3 regions of the Micromonospora sp. NPDC052213 genome follow, and region 3 is predicted to be linked to each of the others. Evidence: riboswitches for the same ligand, from Rfam matches in the RefSeq annotation. Region 3 holds a riboswitch; each other region holds the start of a gene.
The links. A riboswitch is a leader RNA that binds a small molecule or an ion and turns the genes downstream of it on or off. The one in region 3 is predicted to bind cobalamin.
Positions count from the first base shown of each region.

Region 1: linked by a shared signal. The riboswitch ahead of AB0L34_RS07635 (ABC transporter substrate-binding protein) and the one ahead of bluB (5,6-dimethylbenzimidazole synthase) in region 3 are both predicted to bind cobalamin.
Region 2: linked by a shared signal. The riboswitch ahead of cobN (cobaltochelatase subunit CobN) and the one ahead of bluB (5,6-dimethylbenzimidazole synthase) in region 3 are both predicted to bind cobalamin.

Region 1 is NZ_JBFAVI010000019.1:13,026-18,789, forward strand. It holds gene AB0L34_RS07615 (ABC transporter permease) at 1-393, shown strand, start outside; gene AB0L34_RS07620 (ABC transporter permease) at 386-1,255, shown strand; gene AB0L34_RS07625 (ABC transporter ATP-binding protein) at 1,252-2,319, shown strand; gene AB0L34_RS07630 (ATP-binding cassette domain-containing protein) at 2,316-3,029, shown strand; cobalamin riboswitch at 3,112-3,295, shown strand; gene AB0L34_RS07635 (ABC transporter substrate-binding protein) at 3,324-4,334, shown strand; gene AB0L34_RS07640 (iron chelate uptake ABC transporter family permease subunit) at 4,376-5,524, shown strand; gene AB0L34_RS07645 (ATP-binding cassette domain-containing protein) at 5,524-5,764, shown strand, end outside.
Region 2 is NZ_JBFAVI010000083.1:13,971-19,734, reverse strand. It holds gene AB0L34_RS20080 (MFS transporter) at 1-291, shown strand, start outside; gene AB0L34_RS20075 (serine hydrolase domain-containing protein) at 373-1,821, opposite strand; gene AB0L34_RS20070 (sensor histidine kinase) at 1,930-3,081, shown strand; gene AB0L34_RS20065 (response regulator transcription factor) at 3,074-3,730, shown strand; cobalamin riboswitch at 3,838-3,967, shown strand; gene cobN (cobaltochelatase subunit CobN) at 4,334-5,764, shown strand, end outside.
Region 3 is NZ_JBFAVI010000015.1:32,040-37,803, forward strand. It holds gene AB0L34_RS06450 (FAD-dependent oxidoreductase) at 1-928, shown strand, start outside; gene AB0L34_RS06455 (crotonase/enoyl-CoA hydratase family protein) at 979-1,740, opposite strand; gene AB0L34_RS06460 (EamA family transporter) at 1,782-2,699, opposite strand; cobalamin riboswitch at 2,867-3,067, shown strand; gene bluB (5,6-dimethylbenzimidazole synthase) at 3,104-3,733, shown strand; gene AB0L34_RS06470 (Rieske (2Fe-2S) protein) at 3,884-4,723, shown strand; partial or broken gene AB0L34_RS06475 (LysM domain-containing protein) at 5,096-5,764, opposite strand, start outside.

The DNA of each region.
Region 1 (5,764 bases), on a different contig from region 3:
ACGGTGCTGGCGGTCGCCCAGGCGCCGTGGTTCGTCCTGTTCATCCGCGACGCCGTCGCCGAGAGCCTCCGCGACGACCACGTCCTCGCCGCCCGGGCCCGGGGCCTGCCCGGCCGCACCGTCCTGTTCGGCCACGCCCTGCGCACCGCGCTGCTGCCGTTCCTCACCCTCGTCGGCACCCACCTGCCGGAGCTGATCGGGGGCGCCGTCCTGGTCGAGACCGTGTTCTCCCTGCCCGGTCTCGGCGCGGTGACGGTGCAGGCCGCGCTGGGCAGCGACTTCCCGCTGCTGGCCGCGACCACCCTCGCCACCACCGTCGTGGTGCTGGCCGCGAACCTGGCCACCGACCTCGCCTACACCGCCGCCGATCCCCGGGTACGCCTCGATGACTGACCTCGCCCGCCCCACCCGCGTCCGGCGGCCCAAGCCGCGTGCCGGCCGGGCCGGTGCCGCCGTCGCCTGGGCCGTGCTCGTCGGCGCGGTCGCCGCCTGCCTGCTCGCCCCCGTCCTGTGGCCGCTCGACGAGAGCGCCGTCGACCTGGCGCGCACCCGGCTCGCACCCTCGGCCGCGCACCCGGCCGGCACCGACGACCTGGGCCGCGACGTGGCCCACCGCAGCCTCTACGGCCTGCGCGTCTCCCTGCTCGTCGGCGCGGTCGCCGCGCTCGTGGCCACCGTCATCGGCGGCCTCGTCGGGGCGGTCGCCGGCACCCTCGGCGGCTGGGTCGACCGGGTGCTGATGCGGGTCGTCGACACCATCGCGGCGCTGCCGCACCTGCTGCTGGGCATCTTCATCGTCGCGATGCTGCGCCCCAGCCTCGGCGCGGTGATCGTGTCGATCGGGCTGACGCACTGGCTGTCCACCGCCCGCATCGTCCGCTCCGAGCTGCTCAGCCTGCGCACCCGGCCGTTCGTCGACGCCGCGATCGCCGGCGGCGCCAGCCGCGCGCGGGTGATCACCCGGCACCTGCTCCCGCACGTGCTGCCCCGGCTGGCCCTGGCCACCACGCTGATGGTGCCGCACGCCGTCTGGCACGAGACCGCGCTGTCCTTCCTCGGTCTCGGCCTGCCCCCGCACCTGGCCTCCATCGGCAACATGATCAGCGACGGGCAGCGGTCCCTGCTCACCGGCGCCTGGTGGGCCAGCCTCGTCCCCGGCCTCCTCCTCGTCGTCGTCACGCTGGCCCTGGCCACCCTCACCGGCCGGTGGCGCGACCGCCTCGACCCGCGCGTACGAGCGGAGCTGCACCTGTGACCACCACCCGCGAGCCCCGCGCCGCCACGGCCGCCACCGGCGACGCCACGCCCGGCACCGCCGGCACCGCCACCACCACGGCCGGCACCGCCGCCGGTCCTCGTCCCGCCCTGCTGGAGGTCGACGGGCTGACCGTCCGCTTCCAGCTCCGCGACGCCGTGGTGCGGGCCGTCACCGACCTGCGCCTGACCGTCCACCCCGGCGAACTGGTGGCCGTGGTGGGGGAGTCCGGCTGCGGCAAGTCGGTGCTCGCCCACGCCCTGCTCGGCCTGCTCCCCGGCAACGCCACCGTCACGGGCCACGCCCGGCTGCGCCCGCCCGGCGGGGACCAGGTCGACCTGATCGGCTGCACCGAGCGCCACCTCGCCCGCGCCGTACGCGGCCGCGCGGTGGGGCTGGTGCCGCAGAGCCCCGCCACCGCACTGACCCCCGTACGCACCGGCCGGCGGCTGCTGGCGGAGACCCTGCGCGCCCACGGGCACGCCCGCCGCGACGCGCCCTCGGCGGCCGAGCGGGTCGCCGCCGACGTCGGGCTCGACCCCGCCGACCTCGACCGCTACCCCCACGAGTTGTCCGGCGGCATGGCGCAACGCCTGGCCACCGCCCTCGCGCTCGCCCCCGACCCACCGCTGCTGCTCGCCGACGAACCCACCACCGGCCTCGACCGGCCCCTGGTCGACCACACCCTCGACCTGCTGCGCCGCCGCTGCGACGCCGGCAACGCCGTCCTGCTCATCACCCACGACCTGGCCGCCGCCCGCCGCGTCGCCGACACCGTCGCCGTCATGTACGCCAGCCGGGTCGTCGAGCGCCGGCCCACCGAGGCGCTGTTCGCCGCGCCCGCCCACCCCTACACCGCCGGCCTGCTCGACGCCCTGCCCGAGCGGGCGTTCCGCCCCGTGCCCGGCCACCCGCCGATGCTCACCGACCTGCCCGCCGGCTGCGCCTTCGCCCCGCGCTGCGACCGCGCCACCGACATCTGCCGTACGCCGCCCACCCCGGTCGTGGACGGCTCCGGCCAGGTCGCCTGCCACCACCCGCTGCCCGTCGGAGCGCCGGCATGACCACGACCACGGCCACCCGTCGACACGTCGGACCGGAGGCGACCGCCACCGCGCTCGCCGCCCACCAGGTCACCGTCGCCTACGGTCGACAGCGCGTTCTCGACCGCGTCGACCTGCACGTCGCCCCCGGCGAGACGGTCGGGCTGCACGGGCCCTCGGGCAGCGGCAAGTCCACCCTGGCCCGGGTACTCGCCCTGCTGCACGCCCCCGACGCCGGGCACGTCACCCTCGATGGCCACCGGGTTGCCGGAGTCCGCCACCGGCTGCCGGCGGCCGTCCGCACCCGCGTCGCGATCCTGTTCCAGAGCCCACGCGCCGCCACCGACCCGCGGCTCAGCCTCGCGGACATCGTCGCCGAACCGCTCCGCGCCACCGGCGTACCGGCCGAGCAGGCCAGGGCCCGCGCGGCCGAGCTGGCCGACCTCGTCGGCCTCACCGCGGACCTGCTCGCCCGCCGCCCGCACGCGGTCAGCGACGGGCAGCTGCAACGGGCCTGCCTCGCCCGGGCGCTCGTGCACCGGCCGGCCTACCTGCTCTGCGACGAGGCCACCGCCATGCTCGACGCCTCCACCCAGGCCCACCTCGCCGCCGTCATCACCGACTACCAGCGACAGCGCGGCGCCGGGGTCCTGCTGATCACCCACGACCCGGCCCTGATGGCCCGCTGGGCGACCCGGGTCGTCGACCTCCCGCCGCCGCCGGGGGCGTGAACGCCGCGCGTCGCACCGTCCACAGTGGCGAAAAGGCCGCTCCATGGCATTCGTCACCGTGGCATTCGGGGCCGGGCGCAGGCTAGGGTGACGCTGCCGTGGTGTTCGGGAAGCCGGTGGAAGACCGGTGCGGCCCTCGCCACTGTGATCGGGAAGTCCGCGGCCCTCGTCGTCAGAGGTCACTGGGCGTGTCGCACGCCTGGGAAGGCCGGCCACGGACGCACCTCCCGTCAGCCAGGAGACCGGCCACGGCACTGCGATGACCCGTCCACGAGGTGCTGGAAGGCGGTCCCGATGCGCGTACGCGCTGTGCGGTCCACCCTGTCCCGGCGCGTAGCCGCGCCCCTGTCCGTCCTCCTCGTCCTGCTCGGCGCCTGCGCCACGGACGACGACCCCGCCCCGGCGTCCGGCGCGCCGGCCACCCTGACCAACTGCGGCACGCCGGTCACCGTCGCCGCCCCGCCCCAGCGGGCGGTCACCCTGAACCAGCCCGCCACCGAGATCATGCTGGCGCTCGGCCTGGCCGACCGCATGGCCGGCACGGCGTACCTGGACGACGCGATCCTGCCGGAGCACGCCGCCGCGTACGCATCGGTGCCGGTGCTGTCCGGAAAGTACCCGGCCAAGGAGAAACTCCTGGAGACGGCGCCGGACTTCGTCTACGCCTCGTTCCACAGCGCCTTCGGCGACGAGGGCGTCGGCGACCGGGCCGCCCTGGCGGAACTCGGTATCGGCACCTACCTCTCACCCGCCGGGTGCCCGAAGCAGCACCGGCCGGGGAAGCTCACCGTCGAGGACGTGTTCGCCGAGATCCGGGACGTCGCGGCCGTCTTCGGGGTGCCGGAGCGGGCCGAGAGGCTCATCGCCGACCACCGCGCCCGGATCGCCGCCGCTGCCGCCAGGCTCGACGGCACGCGGGGGGACGTCTCCGTGCTCTGGTGGGACGCCGGCACCGACGCCCCGAGCGTGGGCGCCTGCTGCGGCAGCCCCAACATGATCATGTCGGCGGTCGGGGTCGACAACGCCTTCGGCGACCTCGCCGGCGGCTGGGCCGACACCAGTTGGGAGAGCGCCGTCGCGCGCGACCCCGACGCGATCGTGCTGGTCGACGCGACCTGGGACCCGGCCGCCGCGAAGCAGGCGTTCCTGGCCCGGCACCCCACCCTCAGGGACCTGCCCGCGGTGGCCGGGCAGCGGTTCGTCGTCGTCCCGTTCTCGTCCACCTCCGCCGGGGTGCGGGCGGTGCTCGGCGTCGAGGCGCTCGCCGCGGGGGTGGCGCAGCTTCCCGCCGGAGCGGGCCGCTGACCGCCGTGGCGCGCCGTACCGCCGTGGCCCACCGTCTCGCCGTGCCCCGTCGCCTCGCCGTGCGCGGTCGGGCCGGCGCGGACCCCGGCGCCACCGCCTCCGGGGTCCGGCGCGGCCGGCCCGCCCGTCCCGTGGGCACGGTCGCGCTGCTGGTCACGTTGCTGGCGGGTCTGGTCGTGTCGATCGGCGCGGCCGTCACCGTCGGGCCGGCCGACATCCCCGTGTCGACGGTCTGGGCCGTCGTGGCCGACCGCCTGGGCCTGGCCCACGCCGACGTGCCGCTGCTGCGCGAGCACATCGTCTGGCGGCTGCGCCTGCCCCGGGTGCTCGGCGCCGCGGTGGTGGGCGCCGGGCTGGCGGCCGTCGGGGCGGTGACGCAGACCGTCACCCGCAACCCGCTGGCCGACCCGTACCTGCTCGGGGTCTCCTCCGGGGCGTCGCTCGGCGCGGTCGCGGTGCTCGTCCTCGGCGTCGGCGGCGGGGTCGCGACGCTCACCGGGGGCGCCTTCACCGGCGCGCTGGCCGCGTTCGCCGTCGTGGCGGTGGTGGCCGGCCGGCGGGCCGCGCTGGCGCCCACCCGGGTGGTGCTGGCCGGGGTCGCCGTCGCGCAGCTGTGCGGGGCGGCGACGTCGTTCGTCATCGTCTGGGTCGCCGACCCGCACGCCACGCAGAGCATCACCTTCTGGCTCTCCGGCTCGCTGGCCCGCGTCGACTGGGCCGCCCTGGCCTGGGCGGTACCGGTGCTGGCCGCCGTGCTCGCCCTCGTGGCGGCGTACGCCCGCACGCTCAACGCCTTCGCCTTCGGCGAGGACGCCGCCGAGACCCTCGGCGTGCCCGTCACCCGGGTCCGGTGGCTGCTGCTGGTCGCCACCGCGCTGCTCACCGCGGCGCTGGTCGCCATCAGCGGCGCGGTGGGTTTCGTCGGGCTGATCCTGCCGCACGCCGCCCGGTTCCTCACCGGCGCGGACCACCGGCGCCTGCTGCCCGTCGTCGTCCTCGCCGGCGCGATCTTCATGGTCTGGGTGGACACCGCCGCGCGGACCCTGTTCGCGCCCCGGGAACTGCCGGTCGGCGTGCTGACGGCGCTGCTCGGGGTGCCCGCGTTCGTGGTCCTGCTGCACCGGGCGCGGCCGGCAGACTCGCGGCGGCCCCGGGGACGGTGGGCCGGGCGCCGGAAGGCGCGCGACTGATGCTCACCGTCACCGACGTGTCCTGGGCCGTCGCGGCCCGGCGGATCCTCGACGGCGTCACCTGCGCCGTGCCGGCGGGCAGCCTCGTCGGGCTGCTCGGCCCCAATGGCTGCGGCAAGACCACCCTGCTGCGGATCGTCGCCCGGCTCGCCACGCCCGACAGCGGACGGGTCACCGTCGGTGGCGACGACGTCGCCGCCCTGCCCCGTGCCGCGCTGGCCCGCCGTGCCGCGCTGCTCG
Region 2 (5,764 bases), on a different contig from region 3:
GTCGCCGCCGTGGCGGTCGTCGTCAGCACCAGCGCGGCGTTCGCCGTCCTCAACGTGGCCGCGCTGTCGCTCCGGCAGCGCCTCGTGCCCGGCGACCTGCTCGGCCGGGTGGTCGCCGCCTCCCGGGTCCTCACCTACGGCTGCACCGCGCTGGGGGCGCTCGCCGGCGGCGCGCTGGCCGCCGGCCTGGGCCTGGACGCGCCGTTCCTCTTCAGCGGCGCCGTCGCGGTGGCCGCGACCGTCGCCTGGAGCGTCGCGTCCCGGCCCTCCGCGCCGGCCGACCCGGCCTGACGGAGGCGTTGTCCCTCACCGCCCCGGCGACCCGGCCGGCGGGCGCGAACGGTCGGCTCACCGGCAGGGCCGTGCCTGTCGTCAGCCGCGCCCGCGACGTCCGAGTCCGACGAGCCGGGCCACGAGGACGGCGGCGCAGCCGAGCGTCGCGGTGACCAGCAGCACCATGAACGTCGGATAGATGTACGCCACCTGGATCCAGGCGACGTCACGCCCCCGGTAGAGCCAACCGACCACCCGGTGGATCGAGGCGAGCAGCGGCAGCGGCGCGAGCAGCGGAAGCAGCCGTACCAGCGTCCAGGGGCGTACCGTCCGGCCGGCGGCCCAGCGGCGTGACCGGAGCACGCCCCGGCCGGTGAGTGCGGCGCAGGCGACCGCCAGCACCAGCAGCACGGCGTCGACGACCACGAGCGGCGTGCCCGCCGAGGGCGCCGGCGTTCCCTCGATCAGCGCGATGAGCCGCTCGGCGAGGGCCGACGCGTGGCCGTACGCCAGTCCGGTGTTCGCCATGACCGCGACCCCGTAGCCGGACGCGGGCAGCAGCGCCTGGTACGCCGTCGAGGTGAACAGGTCACCGCTGTGCGCGATCATCGGCGCCCCCGATCCGGTCTTCTCCACGAACCAGCCGAGGGCGTAGGAGTCGGAGACCGCGGACGGGCGGTGCAGCGTGGCGAGGCCCGCCGGGGAGACGACCGCCGTGCCCTCCGGACCGCGACCCTGGTTGCCCTGCGCGATCAGCCACGCCGCCATGTCGTGCGCCGAGCTGAGCACCCCGCCGGAGCCGTTGCCGAAGGCCGGCGGCTCGGGCAGGGCGACCGGCCTGCCGAGGACCATGAGGTGGCCGCGCGCGCTCGACGGCAGGTCGGCGGCCACGTCGAGGGTGCGACTGTCGGTCATGCCGAGCGGGGCGAAGACCCGCGTCCGCAGGTACTCGTCGAACGGCAGCCCGCTGACCACCTCGACGAGTCGTGCGGCCACCTGGAAGTTCGGGTTGTGGTACTCCCACCTCGTGCCGGGGGCGGCGGCCAACCGGGCCGTACGCATCCCCGCGACGGCCTCCCGCAGCGAACCCGGCTGGCGCCTGGTGAACGCGGGGAACGTCGTGTCCGACATCCCGGAGGTCTGGTCGAGCAGCTGCCGCACGGTGATCCGGGCCGCCCGGGGGTCGTCCATCGTGAACTCCGGCAGGTGCCGGTGGACCGGCCCGTCGAGTTCCACCCGGCCCGCCTCGACCAGCTGCATCACGGCGAGGGCGGTGAACGACTTGCTCACCGACGCCACGGCCATCGGGGTGCGCGCCGTGATCGGGTCGCCGGCGGGGGTGTGGCCGTACCCGGCGGCGTGCACCACCTCGGTCCCCCGGGTGACGGCCACCGCGGCGCCGGGCAGCCCGGTGGCGTCGCGGTACTGGCGGACGGCGGCGTCGACGGCGGCGGCGTCGATCCCGGCCGGGGGCGCGGCCGGGGCCGCCGGGGCGGGCGACGCGGCGAGCGCCGCGGCACCGGCCAGGACGAGGAGTCGCGTGATCATGGTCGGAGTCTCGGCCGGTCGGGGACCCCGCACATCGGATCGTGGTCCGAACCCGGGATCGGACCGTGGTCCGACGCCCGCCGGCCGGCCGGTGGATACGGTGGTCCGGTGGTCACCTCGGGGCGGCTCGGGCTGCGGCAGTTGATGGCGTTCGACGCGCTGGTGGGCGTCGCCCTCGTGCTCCTCACGGTGTTCCGGACGCCCGGCGCCCCGGCGCTCGCCGGTGGCCTGGCGGTGCTGTTCGGGGCTCCGCTCGCCGTCCGCCGGCGCTGGCCGGCGCCGGTGCTCGCCGTCGTGGTGCTGGCGGGGGCGGTGGCGGTCGCCGTCGGGGCGGCCGGCGACGCGGTGGTGTTCGCGGTCGCGTTCGCGCTCTACCCGGTCGCGCTGGTCACCTCCACCCGGGACGGCGTGTCGGCGCTCGTCGTGGTGCTGGCCGCCCTCACGGGCGCGGGGCTGGCGGGCGGCACGGTCCCCGGGCTGCCGATCGTCCCGACCCGGGCGGGGGAGGAGTCGTTCGCCGCCACGCCGGTCCCGGTCCTGCTCTACGCCGCGACCGTCGTCGCCGCTTCGTGGGCGCTCGCCCGCGCGGTGCGCGCCCGTCGACGTCACGTCGCCCAACTCGCCGCGTCGCGTGCCGACCAGGCGGTGGCCGAGGAACGGCTGCGCATCGCCCGGGACATCCACGACGTGGTCGGGCACAGCCTCAGCCTGATCGCCATGAAGGCGGCCGTCGCCAACCACCTGGCGGACAGCCATCCCGAGCAGGGCCGGGCCGCCCTGGGCACGATCGAGCGGGTCAGCCGGAGCGCGCTCGACGACATCCGGGTCGTGCTCGGCGCGCTGCGCGACCCGGCCGACACCGCGCCGAGCTTCGCCGAACTCGACCCGCTGGTCGAGGCCGTCCGGTCCGCCGGTGTCACCGTCGACGTCGACCGGGCGGCCGACCTGACCCGGGTGCCCGCGGCCGTGCAGGTCTCGGCGTACCGCATCGTGCAGGAGGCACTCACCAACGTGCTGCGCCACGCCGGCCCGACCCGCTGCCGGCTCGCCGTGGCGGTCGAGCCCGGGGTGCTGGCCGTCGCCGTCGTCGACGACGGGGGGTCGGGGCGCGCCGTCGGGCCGCCCGGCCACGGGCTGCGGGGCATGCGCGAGCGTGCCGTGATGCACGGCGGCACCCTGGAGGCCGGCGTCGAGCCCGGCGGTGGCTTCGCCGTGCGCGCCCGGCTGCCGTTCACCCCGGCGGTGTCGGACGATGGGTGAGCCCGTACGCGTGCTCCTGGCCGACGACGACGTGCTGCTGCGCGGCACCCTCCGGCTGCTGGTCGACGCCACCCCGGGAATGACCGTGGTGGCCGAGGCGGGCACCGGGCGGGCGGCCGTCGAACTCGCCAGGACGCACGCGCCCGAGGTGGTGCTGATGGACGTCCGGATGCCCGAGATGGACGGCATCACCGCCACCGAGCAGGTCACCGCCGGCCGGGACGCGCCCCGGGTGCTCGTCCTCACCACCTTCGACCTCGACGACTACGTGTACCGGGCGCTGCGGGCCGGGGCGAGCGGCTTCCTGCTCAAGGACACGTCCCCCGTACGGCTGCTCGACGCGATCAGGGTGGTCGCCGCGGGCGAGGCGCTGCTGGCCCCCAGCGTCACCCGTCGGCTCATCGCCGAGTTCACCCGGATGCCGGCGGCCCGACGGGCGCCGGGACGGCTCGACGGGGTGACCCCGCGGGAGCGGGAGGTGTTGACGTTGATCACCCGTGGGATGTCCAACACCGAGATCGAGCAGCACCTGCACCTCAGCCGGGGCACCGTCAAGACGCACATCGGCCGGTTGATGACGAAGCTGGGCGTCCGCGACCGGGCGCAACTGGTGATCGCGGGCTACGAGTCGGGGCTCGCCGACCGGTGAGGTGACGTCGACCGTCGCGCACGCCGCGCCGGCCCGGTCGGCGTCCGATCCCGTCGCGTTGACCCGGGGACCGGGGGTGTGGCAGCATTCGCGGCCTGACGGCAGTGAAGGAAGCCGGTGCGATTCCGGCGCGGTCCCGCCACTGTCACCGGGGAGCGATCCCCCCTCGTGAGTCACGGCCGTGCGTGCGCGGTTGGAAGACCGGGGGTGAGCGTCGATCCGGGAGCCAGGATACTTCGGCCGTCGGGAGTGACCCCAGGGCGTGGACACCCGAGGAGGACCCGATGACGCACCGCGTCTCCGCCATCGACGATCATCGTCGCATCGTGCCCGGCCGTGCCAGCGTGCCGGCGAGCAGCCGCGTTTCCGCAGCCCCGTCCGGCCGCCGCGCCGCGCGTCCGGCCGGCCGTGCTGTGCCCGCCCCCGGCCGCCCCGCAGCGGTCGGACACGTCGCCCGTCCCTGACGCCCGCACCGCGCCGCCCGACCCCGCCGGCCCGCCGGTGAGCTGCTTCCCGGCCCGCCGTACCCGCTGAACCGCGCCCATCCCTCGTACCGCCCGATCGTCCTCGCGTCGATCCGGGCGTCACTCTCCGGAGCCGTCCGTGCGCATCCTGCTGCTGTCCACCGCCGACACCGACCTGCTCGCCGCCCGCGCCAGCGGCGCCGACTACCGCCTCGCCAACCCCGCCCGGGTCGCCGCCGACGCCGTGCCCGCGCTGCTCGACGGCGTGGACCTCGCGGTCGTACGCCTGCTCGGCGGCCGGCAGGCGTGGCCGGACGGGCTCGCCACGGTGCTGGCCTCCGGCGTGCCCACGGTCGTGCTCAGCGGCGAGTCCGCGCCGGACGCGGACCTGATGGCGGCCTCCACCGTCCCCGCCGGGGTGGCCACCCAGGCGTTGGCCTACCTGGTCGAGGGCGGCCCCGGGAACCTCGCCCAGCTCGCCCGGTTCCTCTCCGACACGGTGCTGCTCACCGGCGAGGGGTTCGCCCCGCCCGCGCCCACCCCGACGTACGGCGTCCACGGTGACCGTCCCGTGCGGCCCGACCGGCCGACCGTCGGGATCGTCTTCTACCGGGCGCACGCCCTCGCCGGCAACACCGGCTTCGTCGACGCCCTCGCCGACGCCGTCGACGCGGCCGGCGGCAACCCCCTGCCGATCTTCTGCGGCTCGCTGCGCGGCCTCACCGCCGGCGCGGGACCGCTCGGGCTCTTCGGCCGCTGCGACGCCCTGCTGGTCACCGTGCTCGCCGCCGGCGGCACGGTCGCCGCCGACGCCTCCGGCGGGGGCGACGAGGACGCCTGGGACGTGGGCGCGCTCGCCGCCCTCGACGTGCCGGTGATCCAGGCGCTCTGCCTCACCAGCACCCGCGAGCAGTGGGCCGGCAGCGACGCCGGACTGTCCCCGCTGGACGCCGCGATGCAGGTGGCCATCCCCGAGTTCGACGGCCGGATCGTCACCGTGCCGTTCTCGTTCAAGCGGATCGACGCCGACGGGCTCTCCAGCTACGTCGCCGACCCGGAGCGGGCCGCCCGGGTGGCCGGCATCGCCGTGCGGCACGCCCGCCTGCGGCACGTGCCCAACGCCGACAAGCGGCTCGCGGTCGTGCTCAGCTCCTACCCGACGAAGCACTCCCGGGTCGGCAACGCCGTCGGCCTGGACACCCCGGCCTCGGCGGTCCGGCTGCTCGCCGCCCTCGCCGAGGCCGGCTACCACCTCGGCGACGCCCCGGTGCCCGACGACGGGGACGCGCTCATCCACGCCCTCATCGCCGCCGGGGGACACGACGTCGAGTGGCTCACCCCGGAACAGCTCGCCGCCGCCGAGGCGCGGGTGCCCGGGGCGACGTACCGGCGCTGGTTCGACCAGGCACCGGCGGAACTGCGGGAGCGGATGCTCGCCCACTGGGGGGAGCCGCCCGGCGGGCTCTACACCGACGGCGGGGACATCGTGCTGGCCGGGCTGCGCTTCGGCAACGTGGTGCTGCTGATCCAGCCGCCGCGCGGCTTCGGCGAGAACCCGATCGCCATCTAC
Region 3 (5,764 bases):
CGGCCTGGAACTGGCCCAGGTGTTCGCCCGGTTCGGCGTCCGCGTCACCGTCGTCGAGGCGGCGGACCGGGTGCTCGCGGTCGAGGAGCCGGAGGCGTCCGAGGTGGCCGCCGCCGCGCTGCGCGCCGACGGGGTGGAGATCCACACCGGTGTACGGGCGGAGCGGGTGCGCCACGACGGGCGCGGCTTCACGCTGCGCGGGGCCGACGGGGCGGAGTTCACCGGGCAGCGGCTGCTGGTGGTGACCGGCCGCCGGGCCCACCTCGACGAGTTGGGCCTGGAGACCGTCGGGGTGGACGCCGGCCAGCGGTACCTGGCCGTCGACGACCGGCTGCGCGTCACCGACGGGATGTGGGCGGTCGGCGACGTCACCGGGGAGGGCGCGTTCACCCACGTCGCCATGTACCAGGCGGGGATCGTCGTCGCCGACGTGCTCGACCACGCCCGGCGCGCCGACGGCGGGCCGGACGCCAGCGGCACCGCCCGCGTGACGGGCGGCGCTGTCGGCGCGGTCAGCGCGTCCGGCACCACCGGGTCGGGGGCCTCCGCCGGCGCGGTGCCGCGCGCCGACTACCGCGCGCTGCCCCGGGTCACCTTCACCGACCCCGAGATCGGCGCGGTCGGCCTCACCGAACGGCAGGCCCGCGAGCGCGGAATCAACGTGCAGGTCGGCCTCGCCGAGCTGCCGTCGTCGGCGCGCGGCTGGATCCACCGGAGCGGCAACGAGGGATTCGTCAAGCTGGTCGCCGACGCCGACCAGGGCGTGCTGATCGGCGCGACGTCGGTCGGGCCGGCCGGCGGCGAGGTGCTCTCCGGGCTGGTGGTGGCGGTGCACGCGGCCGTGCCGTTGGCCCGGCTCCGGCACATGATCTACGCCTACCCGACGTTCCACCGCGCCATCGAGGACGCGCTGCGGCACCTGCGTTAGACGGCCCCGCTGCGGCGCCCGCGCTAGACGGCCGCGCTGCGGCGCCCGCGCTAGACGGCCGCGCCGTGCCGCCCGGCGCCGGCGGCGAACCGGGCCGCCCCGGCCGCCGCGTCGGCGGCGAGCGAGTCCATCCCGTACGCCAGCTCGGTCGCCAGCGCCGCCGGCTCCGGCTGGCCCACGCCGGCCAGCACGGCGGCCCGGTCGTTGCGCAGGCAGGTCTGCGGGTGCCGGGCGATCTCGGCCGCCAGCCGCTCGGCCGCCGCCCGCGCCTCACCCGGGGCGACCAGCCGGTTCACCAGCCCCATCGCGTACGCCTCCTCGGCCGGCACCGGCCGGCCCGTGAGGATCAGGTCCATCGCCCGGCTCTCGCCGATCAGCCGGGGCAGCCGGACCGTCCCCCCGTCGATCAGCGGCACCCCCCAGCGCCGGCAGAACACCCCGAGGACCGCGTCGGACTCGGCGACCCGCAGGTCGCACCAGAGCGCCAGCTCCAACCCGCCGGCCACGGCGTGACCGGAGATCGCGGCGATCACCGGCTTGCCGAGCACCATCCGGGTCGGGCCCATCGGGCCGTCCCCCTCCGGCTCGACCCGGTTGCCGCTCGGGGTGCCGATCGCCTTCAGGTCGGCCCCCGCGCAGAACGTGCCGCCGGCGCCCCAGAGCACGGCCACCGCCGCGTCGGGGTCGGCCTCGAAGGCGCGGAACGCGTCGGCCAGGGCCCCGGCCGTCGGCCCGTCGACCGCGTTGCGGGCCGCCGGGCGGTCCAGGATCACCGTGGTCACCGGCCCGTCGTGCTCGACGCGTACGCCCATCGGCACAGCATGCCCCGGTGGTGCCGGCGGCGCCAGGGGCGTCAGCGCGCCTTCGCGGCGCGGGGACGGACCAGGGTCGCGCCCAGCGCGGCGCCGACCACGCACGCCACCCCGGCCGCCTGCGGCCAGGCCAGCAGCTCGCCCAGCAGGACCAGCCCGACCAGCGCGCCGATCGCCGGCTCCAGGCTGAGCAGGATCGCGAAGACGCGGGCCGGCATCCGGCGCAGCGCGGCCAGTTCGGCCGAGTACGGCAGCACCGACGACAGCAGCGCCACCGCGACGCCCAGCGCGAGGGTCCACGGGTCGAGCAGCGCCGTGCCGCTGCCGGCGACCCCGAACGGCAGTACGGCGAGCGCGGCGACGGCCATTCCCAGCGCGAGGCCCCGGCTGCCCGGCACGCGGGCGCTGACCGCCTTGCCGAGCAGTACGTACCCGGCCCAGCCGACCGCGATGGCGACGCACAGCAGCAGCCCCACCCGGTCCACCCCGGTCCCGCCGAGCCCGCTGATCAGCAGCACCCCGCCGCCCGCCAGGACCGCCCACGCCACGTCGGCCGGCCGGCGGCTGCCGGCGAGCGACACCAGCAGCGGCCCCGCGAAACCGATGGTGACCGCCACGCCGAGCGGCACCCGGTGCAGCGCCGCGTAGAAGGCGAGGTTCATCAGCGCCAGGGTGAGCCCGAACGCCCCGACCAGGCCGGCGGCGCGCCAGCCCAGCCGCAGCCCGGGCCGGGCCACGAGCAGCAGGATCAGCGCGGCGAAGCCGAGCCGCAGCGTGGTCGTACCGCCGGCGCTGGTGCTGCCGAAGAGCTGCTTGGCGACGGCCGCACCGACCTGGGTGGAGAGCATGCCCAGCAGCATCAGCAGCGGCGGCGGCACGGCCCGGGGCCGGCCGAGGGCGACGGTCAGTCGGGCCGCCGGGTGGCCGGCCGGCAGCGGGCGGGAGGCGAGTGCGTACACCCGGACCACACTGGTCGCGGACGGCGCGGCCCGCGACCGGATTTCCACGCCCGGCCGCCGGATCCGGCCGGCGGTCCGGCCCCTGCCGGTCGGCGACGACCTCTACCCCGACGCGGGTGCCGCCGCCGGCGGGGCGGCGGTCCGGGTGGCGCGGCGCTAGCATGCCGGGCGGCACGATCATGTGAGGTGCCCCGCGCGAGCGGGGAGAATCGGGAAGCCGGTGCGAATCCGGCACGGGCCCGCCGCGGTGACCGGGGAGCCACCGTCCACGCGCGAGAGCGCAGCCACTGGCCCGCCCGGGCCGGGAAGGCGGACGGCCAGGCGTCGATCCGGGAGTCCGAAGACCGGCCTCGCGGTCAGGTGCCCACGCCCGGAGCGTGGGCCGAGCGCAGCGGGAGCCTGCCTTGGATCTCTACGACGTCATCCATCGCCGCCGGGACGTCCGCGGCCAGTTCACCGGGGCGCCGGTGCCCGACGGGGCGCTGCACCGCGTCCTGACCGCGGCGCACGCCGCGCCGAGCGTCGGCTACTCCCAGCCCTGGGACTTCGTCCTCGTCCGCGACCCCGAGCTGCGGCGCCGGTTCCACGAGCACGTCCAGACCGAGCGGGACACCTTCGCCGCCACCCTGGACGGGGAGGCGGCCGAGCGGTTCGCCCGCATCAAGATCGACGGCGTACTGGAGTCCACCCTGTCCGTGGTGGTCACCTACGACCCGGCCCGCGGTGGCCCCGCCGTGCTCGGGCGGCACGCCATCGCCGACACCGGGCTCTACTCGGCCTGCCTCGCCATCCAGAACCTCTGGCTGGCCGCCACCGCCGAAGGGCTCGGCGTCGGGTGGGTGTCGTTCTACCGGGAGCCTTGGCTGGCCGAGCTGCTCGGCATCCCCGACGGCGTACGGCCGGTGGCGTGGCTCTGCCTCGGGCCGGTCACCCACTTCGAGGCCGTGCCCGACCTGGCCCGGCACGGCTGGCGGCAGAAGCGCCCGCTGGCCGAGGCGATCCACCACGACCGCTGGACGCCGCCGCACCGCTGACCGCACCGCCGCGGAAGGGCGGGTGCCATCCGGCCGGTGCCCGCCCGGTTCCGGGTCGGCAGGGACCTCGTCACGCACCGCTGCGGATCCGTCACCGGATACCGGTTTGCGGTCGCTCCTGCCGGGAAGTCGGTACGGGTGCGAGCACTCATGACGAAGATCGAGCAGGCCTCCGCGCTGGACCGGATCGGCGACCGGTTGCAGCGGGCCGTCCAGGCCACCCTCCGCCCAAGGCGCGTCCGCGACCTGCTGCACGGTGTGTGGCTGGGGCACCCGCTGCACCCGGCGATGGTGCAGGTGCCGGTCGGCGCGTGGCTCAGCACGGCCGTGCTGGACCTGATGCCGGGGCAGCGCCGCGCCGCCACCACGCTGTGCGCGGTGGGCACCGTCAGCGCCCTGCCGGCCGCGGTCGCCGGGCTCAACGACTGGGCGGCCCTCGCCCGAGACCAGCGCCGGATCGGCCTGGTGCACGCCGCCTCCAACAGCGTCGGCCTCACGTTCTACGCCGGCTCCATGGCCGCCCGGATGACCGGCCGGCACAACCTCGGCCGTACGCTCGGCTTCCTCGGGCTCAGCGCCGCGAGCATGGGGGCGTACATCGGCGGGCACCTGGCGTACAAGCAGGGCGCGCAGGTCAACCAGAGCATCTCCGAGCTGCACCGGATGAGCGACGGCTGGCACTCGATCGCGGACATGTCCGCCCTGCCGCAGCGAAAGCTGATCACCCGGGAGATCGACGACGTCTCGGTGATCCTCTACCGGCACGGCGACGAGGTCACCGTGATGCTGGAGCGCTGCCCGCACCAGAGCGGCCCGCTCGGCGAGGGTGAGGTGCAGGAGATCGACGGGCACGCGTGCGTGGTCTGCCCGTGGCACGGCAGCACGTTCCGGCTCAACGGCGGCGAGGTCGTGCACGGGCCGTCCGGCAACGACCAGCAGGTCCTGCCCACCCGCATCGTCAACGGCATGCTGGAAGCCCGCCTTCCCTGACCACCCCACCCACCCACCCATCCCGTCCGGGGGTTGGGGTGGGGTTTGGGCGGGTCAGGGGCGGCGGTGGCGGCCGATTTGGGGTTCGCGGGTGGTGTCCGCGTGGGCCCGGGACAGGGCACCGGCCACCGGATGGGGGCCGGTGGGCGCGTCGCGGGGGCCGCCCGGAGCGGTGCTGCTCGGGATGGCGGTCGTCCCGGTGTGGATGGTTGCGCCGGCGTCCCGGGGACTCGCGTTCCGTCCGGTTCCGCGTCCGGTCCGGGCCCGTACGGTTCCGTCGCGTCCGCTTCCGTTGCGGCTGTCTCCGTTCCGCCCGGTGCCCCCGGTGCCTCGACGGCGGGTGGTGGTGCGGGCCGCGCCTGCCGGTACGCGGGCGGGGCGGCCGCGCAGGCCAAGGACCGCGCCGATCTGCGCGCCGACGATGCTCGCCACCGCCAGGACGGCGGAGACCGCGAGCGGTCGGTTCACGCGGTCGGGCTCGCCGGCCCGGGCCGCCCCGACCGTCAGCGTCGGGGCCTCGTCGCCGGGCGTGTCGGCCGGCGGCGGTGCCGGGGCCTGCGCCGGGGGCGGGGGCGGGGGCGTCGCCCGCTCCGGGGTGACCTGCGGGGCCGGCCGGGCCGGCAGGGGTGCGGTGGGACGGGCGACGAGGCGGCCGGTGGCGTGCCGGCGGGCACCCCGGTCCTCGGCCTCCTGCGGGAGCCTCAGCAACTGGCCCGGGTGGATCCGGTCCGGGTCGTCGATACGGTTCAGGGCGGCCAGTTCACGGTAGGCGTCGAAGTCGTCGAGGTAGCGCTCGGCGACCCTGCCCAGCTGGTCGCCCCGGGCCACCCGGTAGACCGCCGCCCCGTCGGCCGAGGCCGCCGGAACAGGCTGCGCGGCCTGAGCAGCCTGCGCCGCCGAGGCCGCCGGAGCAGGCTGCGCGGCCTGGGTCGCCAGATCGACGTGGGTTGCACGGGCGGGCGACAGAGCCGGGCCAGCCTGGACGGCCGGAGCGGCGGAGGACGGCCAGGTGGCCTGCGGCGGGACAGCCATCGGCGCGTT